Regions from separate parts of the Companilactobacillus sp. HBUAS56275 genome, predicted to be linked through region 2. Evidence: predicted binding sites of a transcription regulator. Region 2 holds the regulator's gene; each other region holds the start of a gene.
The links. Region 2 encodes HrcA, which represses chaperone genes, less so after heat shock. Its sites were predicted from a motif close to TTAGCACTCNNNNNNNNNGAGTGCTAA; they were not measured.

Region 1: a site for HrcA is predicted at 4,590-4,616, ahead of U8526_RS04850 (Hsp20/alpha crystallin family protein). Genes of this name have one in related genera too.
Region 3: a site for HrcA is predicted at 5,612-5,638, ahead of groES (co-chaperone GroES). Genes of this name have one in related genera too.

The regions. Positions count from the first base shown of each region.
Region 1 is NZ_JAYKKK010000002.1:265,145-272,927, forward strand. It holds gene U8526_RS04830 (histidine phosphatase family protein) at 1-609, shown strand; gene ubiE (bifunctional demethylmenaquinone methyltransferase/2-methoxy-6-polyprenyl-1,4-benzoquinol methylase UbiE) at 620-1,330, shown strand; gene U8526_RS04840 (LacI family DNA-binding transcriptional regulator) at 1,561-2,520, shown strand; gene U8526_RS04845 (Hsp20/alpha crystallin family protein) at 3,554-3,991, opposite strand; gene U8526_RS04850 (Hsp20/alpha crystallin family protein) at 4,085-4,522, opposite strand; gene U8526_RS04855 (DUF488 domain-containing protein) at 4,692-5,051, shown strand; gene U8526_RS04860 (helix-turn-helix domain-containing protein) at 5,079-5,921, shown strand; gene U8526_RS04865 (APC family permease) at 6,129-7,532, shown strand; gene U8526_RS04870 (TerC family protein) at 7,547-7,783, opposite strand, start outside.
Region 2 is NZ_JAYKKK010000001.1:577,363-585,145, reverse strand. It holds gene infB (translation initiation factor IF-2) at 1-559, shown strand, start outside; gene rbfA (30S ribosome-binding factor RbfA) at 571-930, shown strand; gene truB (tRNA pseudouridine(55) synthase TruB) at 1,684-2,595, shown strand; gene ribF (riboflavin biosynthesis protein RibF) at 2,608-3,543, shown strand; gene hrcA (heat-inducible transcriptional repressor HrcA) at 3,734-4,780, shown strand; gene grpE (nucleotide exchange factor GrpE) at 4,797-5,366, shown strand; gene dnaK (molecular chaperone DnaK) at 5,406-7,268, shown strand; gene dnaJ (molecular chaperone DnaJ) at 7,393-7,783, shown strand, end outside.
Region 3 is NZ_JAYKKK010000006.1:82,467-90,249, forward strand. It holds gene U8526_RS11490 (redox-sensing transcriptional repressor Rex) at 1-612, shown strand, start outside; gene manA (mannose-6-phosphate isomerase, class I) at 632-1,600, shown strand; gene U8526_RS11500 (cation:dicarboxylate symporter family transporter) at 1,837-3,117, shown strand; gene U8526_RS11505 (quinone oxidoreductase family protein) at 3,259-4,218, shown strand; gene U8526_RS11510 (NADPH-dependent FMN reductase) at 4,230-4,832, shown strand; gene U8526_RS11515 (CPBP family intramembrane glutamic endopeptidase) at 4,914-5,540, opposite strand; gene groES (co-chaperone GroES) at 5,683-5,967, shown strand; gene groL (chaperonin GroEL) at 6,023-7,660, shown strand.

The DNA.
Region 1 (7,783 bases), on a different contig from region 2:
ATGGTTGAATTATATATTGTAAGACATGGTGAAACGGACACTAACTTTGAAGCTCGAATCAACGGAATGTCTACTGACAAGCCCCTAAATGCCAAAGGTATCAAGCAAATTGAGGAATTAGAAAAACATATTGATATCACTGATTTTGATGAAGTTTATGCAAGTCCAATGAAGCGTGCATTGCAAACAGCTGAAATTTTAAATCAAGGAGCTCACGAAATTCAACAGGACAAACGCCTAGTTGAAGCTGACTATGGTTCATGGGATGGCTTAAAAGAGGAAGAATTGATCGTTGAACATCCTGATGCTTTCGACGAAAATAAATATTTACTACCAAATTACACTAAATATGCGGTCAACGGTGAAGAGTACGCTGACGTCTATAAACGTGTCGAAGATTTCATGAATGATATGGCTAAAAAAGGTGACGAGAAAATTTTGGTAGTTTGCCACGGATTTGTTAGTCGTGCATTTGTCAAAGTTACAACTGGCGCAGAAGATATTTCAAGTATCATTCAACCTAACAATGGTGGTGTATCGAAGTATATGGTTTCTGCTAGCGGCAAGAAATATCTCATGTATTATGGACGTTTAAATAATATCGACTAGAGGTAAGACTATGAGTCTGACTAATAAAGTTCCCGAAAAGGATGTTCAGAAGACTTTTAATAATATTGCGGGAAACTATGATAAATTAAATTCCATTATGAGTTTAGGAACTCATCAAAAGTGGCGTAAGAAAGCAACTATTAAAATCGTTAACCGTCCCCAAAAGATTTTAGATCTTTGTTGTGGGACAGCCGATTGGTCCATTATGTTGGGTCAAAGATTTAGTCATGCACAAATTGTGGGTGTCGACTTCAGTCAAGAGATGCTCAAATTGGCACAACAAAAAGTTGCTAACTCCAAACTAACTAATGTCATCTTGGAAACTGGTGATGCCATGCAATTAAATTTTGCCGATAACAGTTTTGATGCTGTTACGATTGGTTTCGGTTTACGAAATGTTCCAGATGCCAATAGGGTATTGCGCGAAATCTATCGGGTTTTGAAACCTGGTGGACAGTTGATTTGTTTGGAAGCCTTTAAAGTGGAAACACCTATCGTCAAAATTGGTTGGAAATTGTATTTTAATAAATTAATGCCTATCATGGGCAAAGTTTTTGCTAAGAATAAATCTGATTATCAATACTTGGATGATTCAGTTAATCGTTTTGTCAGTATCAAACAATTGTGCCAGATGATGCAGGATGCTGGATTCAAAGACATTGAAGTTACCGATTTAATGATGAAAGCAGCAGCTATTCATTCAGCAATTAAGAGTATTTAGACAAAACAAAAAGAACACCCGGGGAAGGTGTTCTTTTATTTTTTAGGGGATTAAATATATATGTTATAGGGGGGATGAGATGAGATATCTCTCATCTACAAGTAATACTATAACCAATAAGTGTGAACCAATTATATTGAAAATGTGAAGAATTTGTGAAGTTCTACTTTTTTAGAATTATAGAATTATTAGTGCTGTAGCAAGCTAACAATCAAAAAGGGGTGCGTAAAATGTCAAATATCAGAGATGTCGCCAAACTATCTGGTCATTCAGTTTCAACAGTTTCACGAGTTATTAATAACCAAAGTTACGTTGCCACAGATACCAAAAACGAGATCCTCAAGGCCATGAAGGAACTGAATTATCATCCCAATGACATTGCCAGAGCCCTAAGTACTGGTAAAACTTACCGTATTGGCGTCGTTATGCCATACAGTAATCACCCATATTTCCAGAAGTTAGTTTCAGCAATCACTCAGGCCGCCTTCAAAGAGGACTATCAAGTGACGTTACTACCATCGCATTATAACGTTAAAAGTGAAATTAAATATTTAGAGATGTTGAAACATCAAGCATTTGATGGCTTGATTTTTACTTCCCGAGCAATTTCATTTGAAAAAATAGCTGAGTATCAAAAGTACGGTTCAATCACATGTTGTGAAGATACATTAGAATATTCAATATCGTGTGCCTACACTGACCGAGAAAAATCGTATGTTGATGGATTCAAATTATTGAAGAAATTAAATTTTCAACATATAGGCGTTACAATCAGCCGTAACGAACAAACAAGCCGCAGTGCTAAATTAACTGTAGCTTCCTACCAAAAAGTATTTGGCAAAGATTGTCCAGAAAAATTGCTAGTGAGGAATATGCAGTTTTTCAAAGACGGAATTAGAGCAGCCAAGGAATTGACGACAAATAATTCAGATTTAGATGCTATTCTTGCCAATGGCGATCAAGTTGCGGCTGGAATTATTTATCAATTGAATAAATTAAAAATAGATATTCCCGTTATTGGACAAGAGAATTTGGATTATAGTTACTTGATGAACTTTTCAACGATTGATCATAAATTAAGTGAGATTGGTGAGTATGCTTTTTGGTCCATTTTTGAAAAAGAGGTAGTGAAGAAATTGATTCCTTCCGAATTTATTCTTCGAGGTTCATTATTAGAAAAAAATAAGTAAAAATAAAAAACACCCTTTTTTTGGAAAGGGTGTTTTTCTAGGGGATTAAATATTGTTTATAGGGGGGAGATGAGAGAAGAGTATACGCTCTTGTCTACAGTTTATATGTTGGCTTATCAGAAATTTATAGTTGTTCGTAAATCATAAAACGTTTTGGATAGCCCATTATTGATAAGTCTTTTTATATTTTTATAAATTCTTTGTCCTTTTGTAACTCTTAAAGTTACATCCCATGAGAGCAGAAAAAACTACTCTGCAAGGAATAGTATATCGTATTTTACGTCCAACTACTACCAACTGATACGTAAAAGACAATAAAAAAAGTACCTCGGGGAAAGGTACTTTTTATTTAGGGGATTAAATATATATATGTTATAGGGGGGTGAGAAAAGGGATTACTTATATCTCTCATCTACAATTTATATAATACTCAACCTTTATGAATTAAATATTTATAAAATGTGAAGATTTTGTGAATTTGTATAAAAATTCCTATTTTAGGATAGTGAATGTGGTGGATGCCGTCGTCCGAAAAATCTGTGTGGGCCGCTGGAACGTGGCGGACGCGGCTTGAAGCTAATAATTTTGCACTTCGCGCAAAATTATGGATCTCCAAGTCCGGTCTTCTACTAACCTTGCTTCGCAAGCTAAGTAGAATTTCGCCACTGAGGGCCCACACAGATTTTTCGGACGACTAGATTTGTTTCTTAATTTGATTCTTGGAAATTGATGCTGTATCTATTAACCATAAAAAGGACATTTACAGTCTGTGAATGTCCTTTTGAAATCAAACTATTTTATCAATCAAAAAATTGAAATGAAATTTAGTCTGGAGCAAGAATTGGGAATGCATTCAGCCATGAAATTATTGTTACCGGCTTTGCCGGTTACAATAAGGCCGACTTTGGAAATCCATTATTTTGCACGAAGTGAAAAATAATTAGTTCCAAATCGTGCCCATGGCGTTCCAATGCATTCCCAATTCTTGTGGAAGACGGGATCATAATCTATCCCCTGTCTTAACCATCAAAACCTACTCAATATCAATATGGTGCTCTGAGTTAGATTTCTCTTCTAACTTAGGGAGGATAACTTTCAAGACACCATTATCGTAGTTGGCTTTGATATTCTCAACCTCAGCTGCTGGCAAATGGTATTGTCTCATGAAACGACCACTTGAACGTTCGGACATGATCATATCGCCGTTCTTATCATTATGATCATTGAAACTGTCACGGTGTCCACTGACTGTCAAAACATCATCTTGATAATTAATATCAATGTTCTTCTTATCAAAGGCAGGCATATCAATATGTACTTGATAATCCTTGTCTGTTTCCTTGATATCAGTCTTCAAATTTGAACCTTCAAGAGCATTGTCTTCAAATAATGATGGAAAACTGTTCATCCATTTGTCTCCATTGAAAAAGTCTCTCATTAAATTGTTACGATTTGTAATTTCATTTACCATAAATACTTACTTCCTTTTTAATTAAATAATTCACTTGTTGGCACTCGATATGATGGAGTGCTAATTGAATTTCAAAAAAATAAGCTTAAAACTTTAGTCGATTTCGATGTGATGTTCGGAGTCAACTTCCTTATTTACCTTTGGAAGGGTAATTTCCAAAACACCTTTGTCATATGTAGCTTTGATATTATCTTGGTCAACTTGTGGCAATCTGTATTGTCTCATGAAACGGCCGCTTGAACGCTCAGACATGATCACGTCGCCATCTTTATCATTATGATCGGTGAAACTGTCACGGTGACCACTGATTGTTAGAACATTGTCATTGTAAGTGATATCAATGTCTTTCTTATCAACTGCTGGAAGATCAACGTGTACTTCATAATTTTGATTATTTTCTGTAATATCTGTTTTTAATGTTGAATCTTCTGGGAAATTATTGTCAAATATAGATGGAAAATTATTCATCCAAGAGTCACCATTGAACCAGTTTCTCATTAAATCGTTACGATCCATAATTTCATTTGCCATATCTCGTTACTTCCTTTCCCTTCATTACAAATACAGTATAGAACCTGAATTTTGGAAGTTCAAGAATTTAGCACTCTTAATTGTCGAGTGCTAATTTTGGCAAAAAGTAAGTAAAATGTAACCGTATATTATGTGATACAATTAACTTGGTAAAGAAGAGGATGTTAAAATGACTAAATTAGTTATGAAACGTATTTACGACAAGGACCTACCAGCAGGGTATCGGGTTTTGGTAGATCGACTTTGGCCACGTGGCATGTCTAAAGTACGTGCAAACCTTGATTTATGGGCAAAAGAGATAGCCCCATCAGCAGAATTGCGTAAATGGTTTGGACATGATCCAGAAAAATATTTAGAGTTCAAAAATAAATATTTGGATGAGATTAACAATAATCCATATACAAAAGATTTTTTAAAGGCCTTAAAAGAGGCTCTTCAGACACAGGATGTACTGATATTATATAGTGCAAAAGATGAAGAACATAATGACGCTGTAGTGCTAATGGAATATCTAAATTCAAATATTTAAATATTGTAGATTGGTTGGCTAACAATTATGGAAGAATTTGATTTGCAGTCTTTATTATCTAGTAGTGATAAGTTATTGATCCATCTGTTGCAATCATATGCACAGACTAATGATATAGCTATTTTTGTGTTGAACAATGAGGATCATTTACAGGCTGGAATTTTTGGTAAGCTAACAAAAAAGAGTGAACTGACGAAGGCGAATAAAATAAAAGATTTGTCAAAGTTGAGTGTCAATAAATATAAGTATGATATGGAGTACGCCGATGCCCCATTACGAATAGCTGTGATCAACCAACGGATAGGCAAGATTGGAGTTGCTCGGGATACAATTAACTCTGATCCGAGTAATATCGTGGTAATGCAAAAGCTGAGGCAACAGGCTGAGTACTTACGATACTTATTCGAAAACGTTTCTAAATTGATCATCAAAGAGAGAGGTATTGATGATTTTATCATTAAATATTCGTTGGATGTCGATGAGGCCATTGATGATCTTGATAATGATGAGAGTGGCGCATTGAAAAGAATCAGACACTTGTCGACTTCAAACGAATCAATCATTTCTGCAATTGAATTTATTGATAATAATTTAGATAAGCGCCTGACACTGGATCAGGTCGCAGGAAAAGTCTATTTGTCAGATTATTATTTCAGCAAACTGTTTAAGAGGGAAACAGGTTTGAGTTTTTCAGTATATTTAAATGCTCGGAAGATTCAAAAAGCGATGATTCTACTAAAAGAGTCAGATGATAGCATTAATGAAATTTCAGATGCACTCGGTTTTACGAGATTGAGTTATTTTAGTCAGACCTTTAAAAAGTATACCGGCTATGCACCAACAAAATATCGTATTGACGGCAAAGATTGATAGCAAAAATGTAGGAGGGACATCTATTACTTGATGTTTTCCTACATTTTTTTGTTTGGCTAATCATTATTTTTATGTGTAAGCGACAACTATACTTGTGTATAGGATTAGTATACAAATAATCTTTTTTTATGAAAAAAATTGTAGTAAAATTTAGGCTTAATGTAAATTACTGTTCTATTTTAGGTAATTTAAGGAGCGATATTTATGAAGAATGTCTTTAAAAAAGAATCCGTCGACACATATATCAAAGCGGATTCGAGACTAACAAGAAGTTTAGGTGCAAGAGATCTCTTGTCACTTGGGATTGGAGCTGTAATCGGAACTGGTATTTTCATCTTACCAGGACATGAAGCGGCGTTACATGCTGGTCCAGCAGTAGCAATTGCCTTCTTGATTGCAGCGTTAGTTTCCGGATTAGTCGGCATGGCTTATGCGGAGTTTTCTTCGGCAATGCCTGTCGCAGGTTCGGCTTATTCATTCGGTTGTATCATTTACGGTGAAATAGTCGGCTGGATTCTAGGTTGGGCTTTAATTTTGGAATACTTCTTAACTGTTTCCGCAGAAGCAGTTGGTTTTGCATCCTACTTTAACAACAATATTTTGGGAGCTTTTGGAGTACATCTACCAAAGTTCTTGTCAGCAGGTCCCATGGAAGGTGGCGGAATCAACATTTCTGCGACGCTAATCGTTTTGTTGATAGCAATCATAATTTCTCATGGTGCCAGTCTTTCTAAGAAAGTCGAAAACGTGGCTGTTGTTATTAAGGTAGCGATTATCGTACTTTTCGTTGTGGTCGGTTTCTTCTATATTAAGACCAGCAATTATGTGCCATTTTATCCTAAAGAATTCCACACATCGCCATTTGGATTAGGTGGAATTTCCACAGCCTGCGCCACTGTCTTCTTTGCTTTCGTTGGATTTGATGCATTGGCAGCCAATTCAGCGGAAACCATTAATCCTAAGAAGGATATGGTTAAAGGGATTTTGGGAACAGTTATTGTCGCAGTGATCTTGTACGTTTCCTTCTCACTTGTTTTGACCGGAATCGTTAATTATAAAGACTTAAATGTTGATGATCCCGCAGCTTATGCGTTGAAAGTCGTACATCTGGATACTTGGAATAAACTGATTACCATTGGAGCCTTAGTCGGTATCTTCACATCATTGTTGACGATGTTCTTTGGTGGCTCTCGTCTAGTTTATGCTTTGGGCCGCGATGGTTTATTGCCTAAAAAGATGGGTGAAGTAGACTTCAAATACTCAGTTCCAAAGAATGCAATTTTAGTAGCGACAGTCGTTCAAGCATTCTTTGCCGGATTAGTTCCGTTAACAGAACTAACATCATTGATCAACGCCGGAACCTTATTGGCTTTCGTCTTTATTTCTTTTGGTATTATTCCGTTACGCCATCGTAAGGACATTCCTAACAATGGATTCAAAATGCCTTGGTATCCATTCCTACCAATTTTTGCCGGAATAGCAAGTTTGTACTTCTTATTGATGTTACCAGCTATTTTCAAAATTAGTGTTGGAGTTTGGATCTTAATTGGAATTGTTGTTTACTTCACTTACAGTTTGAAACATTCTAAATTACAGAATAAAAAATAGCTTCCTGACGGAGGCTATTTTTTATTGCTCTTGGGAGCTCTATTATTGTTGATAACATGAATAATTAGGGTAACGATGATAGCACCGATTAAAACGCCTACGAAGACTAGATTAGGTATTTCGATATCAATTGCCGGGATCGACAAGAATAATTTTACCGAAATGAACATAATCAGGAAGTAAGCCATTCCGTTTAATTCTGGGATCTTGCTCATTAAGCCCATAATCAATTCGGCGATCCCTCTCATGGC
Region 2 (7,783 bases):
CATTGCCGGAAGTTTGAAGAAGATCGATGTTGAAGGCGTTCGCGTCAATATCATCCATTCAGCCGTTGGTGCTATTACTGAAAGTGATGTTAACCTTGCTGCTGCAAGTAATGCTATCATCATTGGATTTAACGTTCGTCCAACAGCTCAAGCTAAGATTCAAGCTAAGGATGAAAATGTTGATATCCGTCTACATAGAGTTATTTACAAGGCTATCGATGAAATTGAAGCTGCCATGAAGGGTATGCTAGAACCAGTTTATGAAGAAAAAGTTATTGGTAACTTAACAGTCCGTGAAACATACAATGTTTCTAAGATTGGTACAATTGCTGGTTGTTACGTAAACAGTGGTAAGATTCAACGTGATAGTGGCGTAAGACTTATCAGAGATGGTATTGTTGTCATGGAAGGTAAGCTTGCTTCACTTAAGAGATTTAAGGATGACGTTAAGGAAGTTGGTTCTGGATTCGAATGTGGTATCACAATCGAGAACTACAACGACATCAAGATTGGTGACGAAGTTGAAGCCTATGTAATGGAAGAAGTTCCAGTTAAATAGGAGATGAGAATATGGTAAAACATCGAATTGGTCGAGTTGAACAAGAGATTCAAAAAGAAGTTAACGATATTCTTTTAAAACGTGTTCGTGATCCTAGAGTTCAAGGAGTTACAGTAACTGGTGTTGAGATGACTGGTGATTTGCAACAAGCAACCATTTATTTTAGCATCTTATCAGAAAAGGCTAGTGATGTTGAAAAGACACAAGCTGGCTTAGATAAGGCTACTGGACTAATTAGAAAAGAATTGGGTCAGAAATTAACGTTATATAAAGTACCTGAATTGGAATTTAAGCAAGATCAATCTGTTCGCTACGGTGAAAAGATCGATAAGTTAATTGCTAAGTTACATCAGGATGAAGCAAACCGTTAATACAATTTGATATAAAAAAGATAGGTAAATCCGAAAGTGGATTTCCTATCTTTTTTGGTTTGGGGGGATGTGCTTAAGGTGCCGTCCTCCACAACAAGAAAATTTGACTGGAACGCCATGGGTACGACTTGAAACTAATAATTTTGCACTTCGCGCAAAATCATGGATTTCCAAGCTCGGCCTTTCCCTAAGTAATAAATTGCTAAGGGAATCTCATGGCTGAGTCAATTTTCTTGTTGTTCCGGACTAAATCCGGCCTTGTTTATTAATCATTGTAAAATCCAGATACTAAAAAACAGACTCTATTAAGAGATTCAAGCATATTTGCGTGTCTTGAAATACTTAATGGGTCTGTTTTTGGTTTAGAATTTAAAAGTTTATATTTTAACCATGTAAGATTAGATGATATCTAACTGCTGTATTTTTTTCGATAATATTAGAAACGAGTGTCTAGTCGGTAGTAAAAAATCTGTGGGCCCTCAGTGGTGAGATTCTACTTAGCTTGCGAAGCAAGGTTAGTAGAAGACCGAGCTTAGAGATCCATGATTACGCACAAAGTGCGGAATTATTAGCTCTAAGTCGTGTCCACCACGTTCCAGTGGCCCACAGATTTTCTACTACCGACGGCAACATAACACTTAATTTGTTAGTATTTACCTTAGTTTAACTCCCACACTTTTTTACAACTTCTTTTCATTCTATAAAAATACTAGTAAAATCATTGTTAATGACATTTTAGATACGGAGATTATTATGGACGGAGTAATTCCATTAAATAAAGAAATTGGACAAACTAGTTCAGATTATGTTTATAAATTAAGAAAAGTATTGCATACTAAAAAAATTGGTCACACAGGGACATTAGATCCACTAGTAGACGGAGTTTTACCTATCTGTGTGGGACAGGCTACTAAGCTAGTAAACACTCTTACAGGCTCTCCTAAAGAGTATGAGGGTGAGATCACATTAGGTAGATCAACTACAACTGAGGACCGTGAAGGGGATACTGTTGAAGAAAAGAAATTGAGTCAGCCGATTGCTGTTGAAGATTTGAATCAAGTTTTTCAACAAATGACAGGTGATTTGACTCAAATTCCTCCAATGTTTTCAGCGGTCAAGGTCAATGGTAAAAAGCTGTACGAATACGCTCGTGCGGGCATTGAAGTTGAACGTCCTAAACGCCAAATTCACATCTATGATTTTTATATCATGGGTGATCCTGTTTTTGACGAGAAGACAGGTTACCAGACACTCAAATTCCACGTTAAGTGTTCTAAAGGAACTTATGTTAGAACTTTAGCAGTGGAGTTTGGTAAAATCTTAGGTTATCCTGCATTCATGTCACAATTGACACGTGTGAAGAGTGCTGGCTTTTCAATTGATGAAACTTTTACTCTGGGACAAATTGAAGAGATGCTTGATAAGAATGATACAAGCTTTTTGAAATCAATTGATGAAGTCTTAAGTAATGTTCCAAAACACGAATTAACTGATGAGGAATGGGAAGTACGGGTTTCACATGGTGGTTTTTTGGAACCGGAAATTGATTCTGATAAGGAAGATCAATTACGTGTGCAAAGAGCTGGCGTGACTAAGGCACTTTACAAGTATGATAAAGTAAGGGATATGTGGATTCCAGATTTAATGTTACTAAATAATAAGTAGAAGAGATTGAAAATGCAGATTACTAAAGTTAAACATCCACTTCTAGTGCAGCAGCTTCCTACTGAGGATACAGTTTTGATCATGGGCTTTTTTGACGGAGTACATCTTGGTCATCAAAAAGTTATCAAAACAGGGGTGGAGCTTGCTAGAAGACATGGTCTACAATCAGTTTTGCTGACCTTTGATCGTTCTCCTAGAACGGTATATCAACATGAAAAAAATTATAAATATCTTTCAACTATGGATCGAAAGGCTGAATTGGTGGAAAAACTCGGAGTAGATCGACTTTACTTTGTAGAGTTTGGACAAGAGTTTGCGCAATTGAAGCCGCAAGAGTTTGTTGATCAATATATGATCAATTTGAGAGCTAAGTTCGTAGTGGCTGGTTTTGATTATACTTACGGTAAAAAAGATATTGCTAACATGCAAACTTTGTCGCAGTATTCACGGGATAGGTTTGAGATTATAACGGTTCCGGAACAAGTTATTGATGATCGAAAAATTGGCTCCAGTGCTATAAAGAAATTTATTGCTACTGACAAAGTAGAAGAGGCTAATAAATTTTTGGGCTACACTTATCAAAATCAGGGAACAATCGTTCATGGACTTCAGCGCGGTCGAACCTTGGGCTACCCCACTGCCAATTTGGCAACCAAAGGAGATCAGGTAATTCCTTCAATTGGAGTTTATGCGACGAGAATTCAAGTTGGCGATACTTGGTATGATTCCATGACTTCGGTTGGCTACAACGTCACATTTAAAGAAAATACAGGTGTCACAATTGAAACCAATATTTTCGATTTTGATGCCGATATTTATGGTGAACATGTAGCTTTAGAGTGGGTCAAGTATTTACGTGGAGAAGTTAAGTTCGACGGGGCAAAAGGCTTGGTTGAACAATTGAAGCTTGATAAGATTAATTCCATTGCAGCTTTACAAAAGAAATGAGAATGATAAGCAACATCTACATGAAGAATTTAATTCCTTAGGGATTTGGACTCCAAAGTAGGTGCTGCTTATTTTTTCAGCAAATAATTTTAAAAATTAAGTATGCATACTTGACACTAAAGGGATAGATTGTTATATTTTACATTGTTAGCACTCAGGTATGAATAGTGCTAAAAAGGAGGACGGTATAATGCTATCACAACGTCAAGATGCTATCTTGAGAGAAGTCGTGCGCATATTTACAGATACCGGCCAGCCGGTTGGTTCGAAGACATTGATGAATGAATTACCTTTTCATGTAAGTTCTGCGACAATCAGAAATGAAATGGCAGTGCTTGAAGAAGTGGGTTACCTCGAGAAAACTCACCTTTCCTCAGGTAGGATTCCTTCAGCGATGGGATATCGTTATTATCTGGATCATTTGGTACAGCCAACTAGTGTACCGCAAGATATTGCACAGAGAATTGACGATGACTTTGGTAAAACATATCATCAAATTGATGATATTATCGAACAATCTGCCAAGATTTTATCTCATTTAACTAGTTATACAGCTATCACATTAGGACCAGAGAGCAGTTCAGTCCTTTTAACGGGCTTTAGAATCGTTCCTTTGAATCCACATCAACTTATGGCAATCATTGTCACAAGTGATAATAATGTTGAGAATAATATTTATACAATCGATGATGATTTTGATACTTCATTAATTGAAAAAATTGTGAATATTGTGAATGATAAATTAGTTGGACAACCTTTACCTAAGGTTATTCAAATGTTACATACCGATGTTCCAGCAATTCTTTCAGAATATATGTATTCAACAGATGGTCTGTTGGATATGATGGATCAGCTCTTTAGAAAAGCTGGTGCTGAAAAGTATTATGTTGATGGACAATTGAATTTGTTAAATTACGCTAATAACGATGATTTATCGCAAGTTCAGTCGTTGTTCTCAATCATCAATCAGAGTACTGATTTAAGAAAATTAATTGATCCAAGCATTTCTGATGACAGTATTAAAGTTCGTCTGGGAAGTGAGCTTGGGAGTGATGCGTTAAAGAATTACAGTATTATCACTGCTAATTATGATGTTGGTCATCATGGTAAAGGTGTTATTGCTTTATTAGGACCAACAACAATGCATTATTCACAGTTGATAGGTTTACTTGGTGAATTCAGAGTTGAATTGGCCAAAAGATTAATTGATTATTATTCAAGGTATGATGATTCTTGAAATTTAGGAGGAAGTAATGGCAGATAAGGAAAAAGATCAAGATTTGAAGACTGCTAAAGAGGCAGCTCAAAAGACTGATAAGAAAACTGACGATAAAGAGTCAGCTAAAAAGGATGCTAAGATTGATCCCAAAGATCAAGAAATCAAAGATCTTAAAGCCAAGAATGATGAGTTGTCAGACAATCTTTTAAGAACTCAAGCTGAACTTCAAAATATGAACAAACGTCATAGTAAAGAAGTTGCAGGAATTCTTAAATATGATGGTCAAAAATTAGCAACTGAGATTCTTCCCGTGATTGATAATCTTGAACGTGCTCTTGCAGTTGATGCTGACGATGATGCATCAAAACAACTCAAAAAGGGTATTGAGATGGTTCAACAGCATATGGCTAAGGCCCTTGAGGATAACCATGTGACTGTTATTGACAATGCTGGTGAGAAATTCGATCCAGCAAATAGTCAAGCTGTTCAAACTGTTCCTGCTGATGATAAGCATAAGAAGGATACAGTCGTTCAAGTTTTACAAAAGGGTTATAAGTTAGAAGATCGTGTGCTTCGTCCAGCAATGGTCGTTGTCGCTCAATAGTAAGTAATTAAATAAAGAAATTAAAAGAGGTTAAGGTTTATGTCAAAAGTTATTGGTATTGATTTAGGTACTACAAACTCTGCTGTAGCCGTTCTTGAAGGTGGCTCTCCAAAGATTATTACAAACCCAGAAGGTGCAAGAACTACTCCTTCAGTCGTTGCATTCAAAGATGGTGAAATCCAAGTCGGTGAAGTTGCAAAGCGTCAAGCAATCACTAACCCAGATACAGTTTCATCAATCAAGCGTCACATGGGTGAAGCAGGTTACAAAGTTACTGTAGCCGGCAAGTCATACACACCACAAGAAATTTCAGCTTTCATTTTACAACACATCAAGAAATTCTCTGAAGACTACTTAGGTGAAGATGTTACAGATGCTGTTATCACAGTTCCTGCATACTTCAATGACTCACAAAGACAAGCTACTAAGGATGCTGGTAAGATTGCTGGCTTGAACGTTCAACGTATTGTTAACGAACCAACAGCTTCAGCACTTGCTTATGGTCTAGATAATGACAAGGGTGACGAAAAAGTTCTTGTTTATGACCTTGGTGGTGGTACATTCGATGTTTCTATCCTTCAATTAGGTGATGGTGTCTTCGAAGTACTTTCAACAAATGGTGATACACGTCTTGGTGGTGATGACTTTGACCAAAAGATCATCGACTGGTTAGTTGAACAATTCAAGGCTAAGAATGGCGTTGATTTAAGTCAAGACAAGATGGCTCTTCAAAGATTAAAGGATGCCGCTGAAAAAGCTAAGAAGGACTTATCAGGTGTTGCTCAAACATCAATCAGTCTTCCATTTATTTCATCAGGTGCTAATGGCCCACTTCACTTGGAAGAAACATTGACACGTGCTAAGTTTGATGAATTAACAGCTGACTTAGTTGAAAGAACAAAGATCCCTGTTGATAATGCATTGAAGGATGCTAACTTGACAAACAGTGATATCGATAAGGTTATCTTAAATGGTGGTTCAACACGTATCCCTGCTGTTCAAGATGCTGTTGCTAAGTGGACTGGCAAAACACCAGATCACTCAATCAACCCTGATGAAGCCGTTGCCCTTGGTGCTGCTATTCAAGGTGGTGTTATCTCTGGTGATGTTAAGGATGTTGTTTTACTTGATGTTACACCTCTATCACTTGGTATCGAAACAATGGGTGGTGTCTTCACTAAGTTGATCGATAGAAATACAACTATCCCAACAAGCAAGTCACAAGTATTCTCAACTGCTGCTGATAACCAAAGTGCTGTTGATATTCACGTACTACAAGGTGAACGTCCAATGGCTGCTGACAATAAGACCTTAGGTCGTTTCCAACTAACAGATATTCCTGCTGCACCTCGTGGTGTACCTCAAATCCAAGTTACATTCGATATTGATAAGAATGGTATCGTAAATGTTTCTGCTAAAGATATGGGAACAAATAAGGAACAAAAGATCACTATCAAGAGTTCATCAGGTTTGAGCGATGAAGAAATTGATAAGATGATGAAGGAAGCTAAGGAACACGAAGAGGAAGATAACAAGCGTAAGGAAGAAGTCGATGTTAAGAACGACGTTGAACAAACATTGTTTGCAACAGACAAGACTCTAAAAGACGTTAAAGGCAAAGTTTCTGACGATGAAATCAAGAAAGCCCAAGATGCTCGTGATGCTTTGAAGAAAGCTCAAGACTCAGGTGACCTTGAAGACATGAAGAAGAAGCGTGACGATTTGAACAAGATCGTGCAAGATCTTTCTGTAAAACTTTATCAACAAGCTCAACAAGCACAACAACAAGCTGGTGGCGACGGTGCTACTGGTGCAGGTTCAGCTGATGATAAGAAGTCAGGCGATGACAATACAGTTGATGGCGACTTTTCAGAAGTAGATCCTGATAAAGATAAGAAATAATAATTGTGATAAAGAGCAGTCGGTTAATTACTAAAACCAATTATGGTATAGTAAGAACATAACTGCTCTTTTGAGCGTTAAAAAGGAATAGGACTTAATTGTCCTGTCATGCAAAGGTGATTTAATGGCAGATAGAAATCCATATGACGTACTAGGCGTTGATAAAAACGCTTCTGATGACGATATAAGAAAAGCATTTCGTAAACTTTCAAAAAAGTATCATCCTGATTTGAATAAAGCACCTGATGCTGAAGATAAGTTTAAGGAAGTTAATGCCGCTTATGAAATATTAAAAGATCCACAAAAGCGTGCTCAATATGATCAATATGGTTCTGCCGGTATGAATGGTGGCCAAGGTGGATTTGGCGGCTTCGGTGGTGCCGGTGCTGGTGATCAGTTCGGTGGCTTTGAAGATATCTTTAGTCAATTCTTTGGTGGCGGCGGTTCTGCTCGTCAAAATCCTAATGCCCCAAGACAAGGTTCCGACTTACAATATCGCATGGATTTGACTTTTG
Region 3 (7,783 bases), on a different contig from region 2:
TTACCAATTTATTATCGGTATTTTCAATTTTTAAAAGATGAAGGTACAAAAAAAATCTCTTCTGGAGAATTATCAGAAGGGGTCAAGATAGATAGTGCTACAATAAGACGTGACTTCTCATATCTAGGAGCACTTGGAAAACGTGGCTATGGCTACGATGTAGACGATTTAGTAGCTTTCTTTAAGAAGCTCTTGAATCAAGACAAGCGTACTAACGTAGCCTTAGTAGGTGTTGGTAATTTAGGTAACGCCTTACTAAATTATAACTTTTCTCGGACTAATAATGTTCGAATTGCGGCAGCTTTTGATATTAATAAGGAAATTGTCGGTACAGTTAAGAGTGGAGTGCCTGTTTATGACATCTCCGAATTGAAGGAACAACTTCATTTGCAACAGATCGATGTCTGCATTTTGACAGTTTCTTCAAATGCGGCTCAAACGACAGCTGACTTATTAGCCGATGCCGGAGTTAGAGGTATTTTAAACTTCACACCGGTAATCATTAACGTTCCAAGCAGTATCCGCGTTCATTATGTCGATTTGGCTAATGAATTGCAGACACTAATTTTCTTCTTAGATCGTGATAAGTCATTGAAAGAAGAGCAAGAATAATTTTTTGGGGGAAAGTATTATGAGTGAACCATTGTTCTTAAAGCCTGTATTCCACGAAAAGATCTGGGGTGGAAGAAAGCTAGAAACTAAGTTTGGTTACAAGATTCCAGATGGAACTATTGGTGAATGCTGGGCTATTTCAGGTCATCCACATGGTAGATCACAAGTTGAAAATGGTGAATTTGCTGGTCAATATGTTGATGATCTTTGGAAGAATCACAGTGAATTATTTGGCAATCCTAAGGGTAAAGTATTCCCACTTCTAACAAAGATTTTGGATGCTGAAGCTAGTTTATCAGTTCAAGTTCATCCCGATAATGAGTATGCTGCAAAGCATGAACATGAATTAGGTAAGACTGAATGCTGGTACATCATCGATGCTGAACCAGGTTCATACTTGATTTATGGTCACAATGCCAAGAATAAAGCTGAACTTGATGAAATGATCGAATCAGGCGACTGGGACCATCTATTGAGAAAGGTTCCAGTTAAGACTGGTGATTTTTACTATGTACCAAGTGGTACCGTTCATGCTTTGAACAAGGGTATCATGGCCTTAGAGACACAACAAAGTAGTGATACAACATATCGTTTGTATGATTATGACCGTGTTGAAAAGTCTACTGGTAAGAAACGTGATCTTCACATCAAACAATCTGAGGATACAATTACGGTTCCTCATAAAGATCCACAATTAAATATTGAATCAAAAGAAGAGGGCAAGAACAAGTTTACAACATTTGTTCAACCACCCGTTTCACCATTCTTCTCAGTTTATCACTGGGAAATTAAAGAACCAGTTGAACTCCATCATCAAATCGGTAAGTATACTTTGATCTCTGTAATCAATGGTCAAGGTAAGATTACCGTTGATGGAAAAGACTATGATTTGGAAAAGGGTATCCATTTGATCGTTCCAGCAACTGTTGATGCTTGGACACTTTCTGGTGATTTGGATATTATCGCTTCTGAATCAGGTGAAAATTAGATAAAAATTAAGATATGCTAAAAAGATGCAGAATGTCGATTTGAGAAAACCGGATGTTCTGCTTTTTTTATTGGTGAAATTAAGCAAAACAAGAACGATTTAAGCACAGCCTAGCAATTTTGTTCGTATAAATGATATGAATGAAAAATATTTTAATCTGAAACCGTTATCAATTTCATTTTTTACAAAAAGTCTTCTATAATTAAAACTATGTTGATTTCAAAGGGGACTTTAAAGTGCAAAAGCAACGATTTTTTCGAGTCAGCTTAGGTTGGCAAATTATTATTGGTTTGGTTCTAGGAATTGTTCTAGGACAAATTTTTTACCAGAATAAAGCTGCTATTCAAGTGATGCAGAACATTGGGACAATGTTTATCTCAATGATTCAGATGATTGTTTTACCAATTGTTATCTCTTGTTTGACAGTCGGTATCGCCAATATGGGTGATATTAAGAAATTAGGTCGAATCGGATTAAAGACTTTAATTTATTTTGAAATAATGACAACATTAGCGATTATTATTGGTATTATCGTTGCTAATGTTACACATCCCGGTACCTTTATTGATGTACATAGTCTAAAAGGTTCGGATATTAGTCAATATACAGCTACGGCTAAAACAGCCAAACATTCGGGTATTTGGTCAATCTTGATGAGTATCATCCCAACCAATATCTTCGAATCGTTGGGTAAAGGGGATATGTTACCAATTATCTTCTTCTCAGTTCTATTTGGTTTAGGAACAGCTTCAATCGGCAAACAAGGTCAAATCATTACTGATACTTTGAATGCTGTCGCTAATGTCATGTTCAAGGTTACTAACTGGGTTATGCGTTTAGCTCCTATTGGTGTTTGTGCCTTGATTGGTGTAACGGTTGGTGAAATGGGCTTTAACTCTTTGAAACCATTGGCACTGTTCATTTTAATTGCCTATGCAACTATGGCATTCTTTGTTTTCGTAGTTATGGCAGGTGTGGGTCATCTGTTCCATGTACGTTTCTACGAATTGTTCAGAATTATTGAAAATGAAGTAACGTTAGCTTTTACAACAGCTAGTTCAGAAGCAGCTTTACCTAAGATGATTGAAAAAATGCAAAAGTACGGAGCATCTAAAGGTATCGTCTCATTCGTCATTCCAACAGGATATACTTTTAATTTGGATGGATCAGCTATCTATCAGTCATTAGCAGCCTTATTCTTGGCTCAGGCATACAATATCCATTTAAGTTTAGGACAACAAATTACCCTTGTTGTGGTATTGATGTTAACATCTAAGGGGATGGCCGGAGTACCGGGAGCATCGTTTGTTGTACTCTTAGCCACGGTATCAACTATTGGTGTGCCAATGCAAGGTTTGACCTTCATTGCCGGTATCGACCGTCTCGTAGATATGGGACGTACCGCCGTTAACGTCGTCGGTAACTCTCTAGCAACTATTATTATTGCCAAGAGCGAAAAAGAATTTGATGAGGATAAACGGGAAAAGTACGTTGCATCCTACAAGCGTGGGGAATAAAAAAATCCGCGTAGTTAAAACGATTTAAACACACGAGAACAGTCTACTAAATATTTGGTAGGCTGTTTTTTTTGCATTCTATATAAAATAGTTATAAATTTAATATAAAATATAAATATTGTTATGTAAGGAAGCGTTGAAATGAAGGCAGCTTTTATTGAACATCTAGGTTCGTACTCAGAAATAAAGTATGGCGAATTGCCAGTGCCAGTAATTAACTCAAATGAAGTTTTAGTCAAAGTACAAAAAATAGCAGTTAACTTTGTTGATACTTTTGTACGATCAGGTGGATTTAAGGCCAATGTAATTTTTCCTTTTGTAATTGGACGTGACGCCGTTGGAACTGTCAGTCAAATTGGATCTGAGGTAACGAGCTTTAATATTGGGGACGTTGTTTGGACCAATAGCATGGGTTACGACGGACGTGTGGGTGTCAGTAGCGAGTACACAGCAGTTCCAGCAAAACGTCTGTATAAGGTCCCTACAGGAGTCGATACAACGCAATTGATTGCAGCAGTTCATTCTGCAGCGACGGCTGTTATTTTGTTGAGGGATGTTCTTCAAGTACGATCCGGACAAAATATTTTGATTGAAGGTGGCGCAGGTCATGTTGGTCAAAAGCTGACTGAAGTTGCTAAAATTTTAGGATTACAAACTACAACGACTAGTAATCAACGTAATTTCAATTTGATGAGAGAATTGCAAGTTGACCATTATTATGATTATCATCAGCCAGTAGCTGAAATTGAAGATGATTTTGATAATATTGTCGATACTTCAGGGAAAATTTCCTTACCAATTAATTTGAGTAAATTAAATCTTCATGGAAAAATCGGTATGATAACGGCACCAAAAGCATCTGCTCAAGAAATCGATTTTCAAAAATTTTACACGAGTGTTCAATCTATTCGGGGGTTCGTTATTAGTCATGCTACTGAGTATCAATTAGCGCAGACAGCCGAATTTTTAAACCGTAATTTTTCTAAAGGAAAGTTACTAAGAGACGAAGTTATGACGCTGCCACTGTCTCAAGCAAGTGAGGCTCAAAGGATGTTAGAAACACATCAAACAAATGGTAAAAAATTAATTTTAACAATATAGGAGATAATTTAATGGCTATAAATATTGGTATTATTCTAGGAACAGTGAGAAGTAATTCATTAGGAAAACGGATTTTTGATTTTTTGAAAAATTCCGAATCAGAAACAGAAGAGTATCACTTTACTTGGATCAATTTAAAGGATTATCCATTGCCACTTTATAATCATGAAGAAACGCCCTTAGAGGGGAATCTGTCAGGCTTAAATAAAGTAGAATCTAAGTGGCTAGATATCATTAAACAGCAAGATGGATATATTATCATGTCACCAGAATACGATCATGCAATCCCTGGTGGTCTGAAGAATGCCTTGGACTTTATTGGCCCTGAAGTAGAGTCAAAGCCAGTTCAAATCGTAACTTATTCTTACTATAGTGACGGTGGGATGTTAGCGGCTAGTTCGTTGGTGCCAATTTTGCAGATGTTGAAGATGATCGTTTTACCAACTCCGCTACTTTTGTGGAATGCAAACGATAATTTTTCTGAAGATGGTCAATTATTGCCAGTCAAAAATAGTGATCATTTTGAAGCTAGGTTGAATGAAATTTTCGAAGATATTGAGTTTTATAGTAAAGTTTTAAAGGAAAATAGTCGTTTAAAGAGAGTGCCTAATTAGGCGCTTTTTTTCTACATTACTGGATACAAAAAACCAACTAGTCATCGACTAGTTGGTTTCAGAGATGTAATTTTAAATGAGTTACATTGTTCCTAAAGTTAAAACAATAGCATTCATCAGAATATGACTACCGGCACTAGCATAGATATTTTTTGATTTGTAATAGACAAATGAGAACCAAAGTCCCATTGCTACGTAAACAATAAATCTCGTATCCTGATGCATAAAGGCAAACAATAGGGCTGAAATAATAGCAGCAATATAAATGTTAGTTGGTTTAATCAAATTGGCGAAGAAGATACGTCTGAAGATGATTTCCTCCATGATAGGTGCGCAGATCAAAACATAGATGAAATAGTATGGATAAGTTTTGACCATCAATAATAACTGCATCGTGTTTTGCGAATGAGTGCTAGTATGGAAAATTAACTGATCAATAAATCCGACTCCATATTGAAGGGCGATAGCACCGATGGTTCCTAAGATAATCCACTGCAAATTATGATTCAAATCGGTTTTCTCTTCGAATTCATTGGGACCATTTAATTTCACCAGATACATCATTATACCGGTAGCTAAAAGCGATCCTAAGGTGAGAATGATGAAATAAATGGAACCAGTGATCGATAACATGTTTAAAACGCTACCCAATAACAATAAGAGAATATATGTTAACAGGGTGAAAAATTGATTTTTGGGAAAATTCATGAGAAACTCCTTACATTTTTAAAGGTAAATACTTGCATGTTTTCAATATAATGTTAATATAAAACTTGTGATTAGCACAAGAGATGTTCGAGTGCTAAAGATAAAAATAAACATAGAAAAATAATAATCGGAGGGATTTAAATTGTTAAAACCACTTGGAGATAGAGTCATTGTAACAGTCGATAAAGAAGAAGAAAAGACAGTTGGTGGCATTGTTTTAGCAAACAACGCTAAGGAGAAGCCACAAACAGCCGATGTCGTTGCCGTTGGTGACGGTTTAGTTACTGAAGACGGAAAGAAATTACCTATGAACGTTAAAAAAGGTGATAAAGTTCTTTTTGATAAATACTCAGGCTCAACAGTTAAGTATGAAGACAATGAATATTTAATCCTTCATGAAAAAGATATCATGGCAGTTATTGATTAATTTTAAACTTAAAAAATTTTAACTAAAAGAATTTAATTATGGAGTGTGAAAATTAATGGCAAAAGAAATTAAATTTTCAGAAGATGCACGTTCAAAGATGATGGACGGTGTTAACAAACTAGCTGACACAGTTAAGACAACAATCGGACCTAAGGGTAGAAACGTTGTTCTTGAAAAGAGTTATGGTTCACCTGAGATCACAAATGATGGTGTTACTATTGCTAAGAGTATTGAATTAGAAGATCACTTTGAAAACATGGGTGCAAAGCTTGTTTCCGAAGTTGCTTCAAAGACAAATGACATTGCTGGTGACGGTACTACTACAGCTACTGTTTTGACACAAGCAATTGTTAAAGAAGGTATGAAGAACGTTACAGCCGGTGCTAACCCTGTTGGTATCAGAAGTGGTATCGAAAAGGCTACAAACGCTGCTGTTGATGAACTTCACAAGATTTCACATAAAGTTTCTGGCAAGAATGATATTGCTCAAGTAGCTTCAGTTTCATCAGCTAGTGAAGAAACTGGTAAATTAATTGCTGATGCCATGGAAAAAGTTGGTAACGATGGTGTTATCACAATTGAAGAATCAAAGGGTATTGATACAACACTTGATGTTGTTGAAGGTATGCAATTTGATCGTGGATACATTTCACAATACATGGTTACAGATAATGACAAGATGGAAGCTGACCTCGACAATCCTTACATCTTGATCACAGACAAGAAGATCTCAAATATTCAAGATATCCTACCAATGCTACAAAAGATTGTTCAACAAGGTAAGTCACTATTGATCATCGCTGATGATATTGATGGTGAAGCTCTACCAACACTTGTTTTGAACAAGATCCGTGGTACATTCAACGTTGTTGCTGTTAAGGCTCCTGGTTTTGGTGACCGTCGTAAGGCTCAACTTGAAGATATCGCTACATTGACTGGTGGTACAGTTATTACTTCTGACCTTGGACTTGAACTAAAAGACACAACAATGGATCAATTAGGTCAAGCTGGTAAGGTTACAGTTACAAAAGACAACACAACAATCGTTGAAGGTGCCGGTAACAAGGACGCCATCAAGGAACGTGTTGAAACAATCAAGAAGCAAATCAGTGAATCAACATCTGACTTTGACAAGGAAAAGCTACAAGAACGTCTAGCTAAATTAGCTGGTGGTGTTGCTGTTGTTAAAGTTGGTGCTGCTACTGAAACAGAATTGAAAGAACGTAAATACAGAATCGAAGATGCTCTAAATGCCACACGTGCCGCTGTTGAAGAAGGCTACGTTGCTGGTGGTGGTACAGCTTTGATGAATGTACTTGGCAAGGTTACAGCTCTTAAAGAAGAAGGAGACGTACAAACAGGTATCAATATCGTTGCACGTGCTCTTGAAGAACCACTACGTCAAATCGCTGAAAATGCTGGTTTTGAAGGTTCAGTTATCGTTGAACACATTAAGAACCAAGATAACGAAATTGGTTTCAATGCTGCAACTAACAAGTGGGAGAACATGGTTGACGCCGGAATCATCGACCCAACTAAGGTAACACGTTCAGCATTGCAAAATGCATCTAGTGTTGCATCACTATTGTTAACAACAGAAGCAGTTGTTGCTGACAAGCCAGAACCAAAGGATAACAATGCAGCCGCTGGAGCAGCTAACCCTGCAGCCGGTGGAATGGGCGGCATGATGTAATCTTTTGATTCATCTAAAAATTAAATACTAAAAATTAACAGTATCTATTTGAATTTTGAATAGGTACTGTTTTTTTGTTATCTTGATGTAGTGGAAGGATGCCGTCGGTAGAAGAAAATCTGT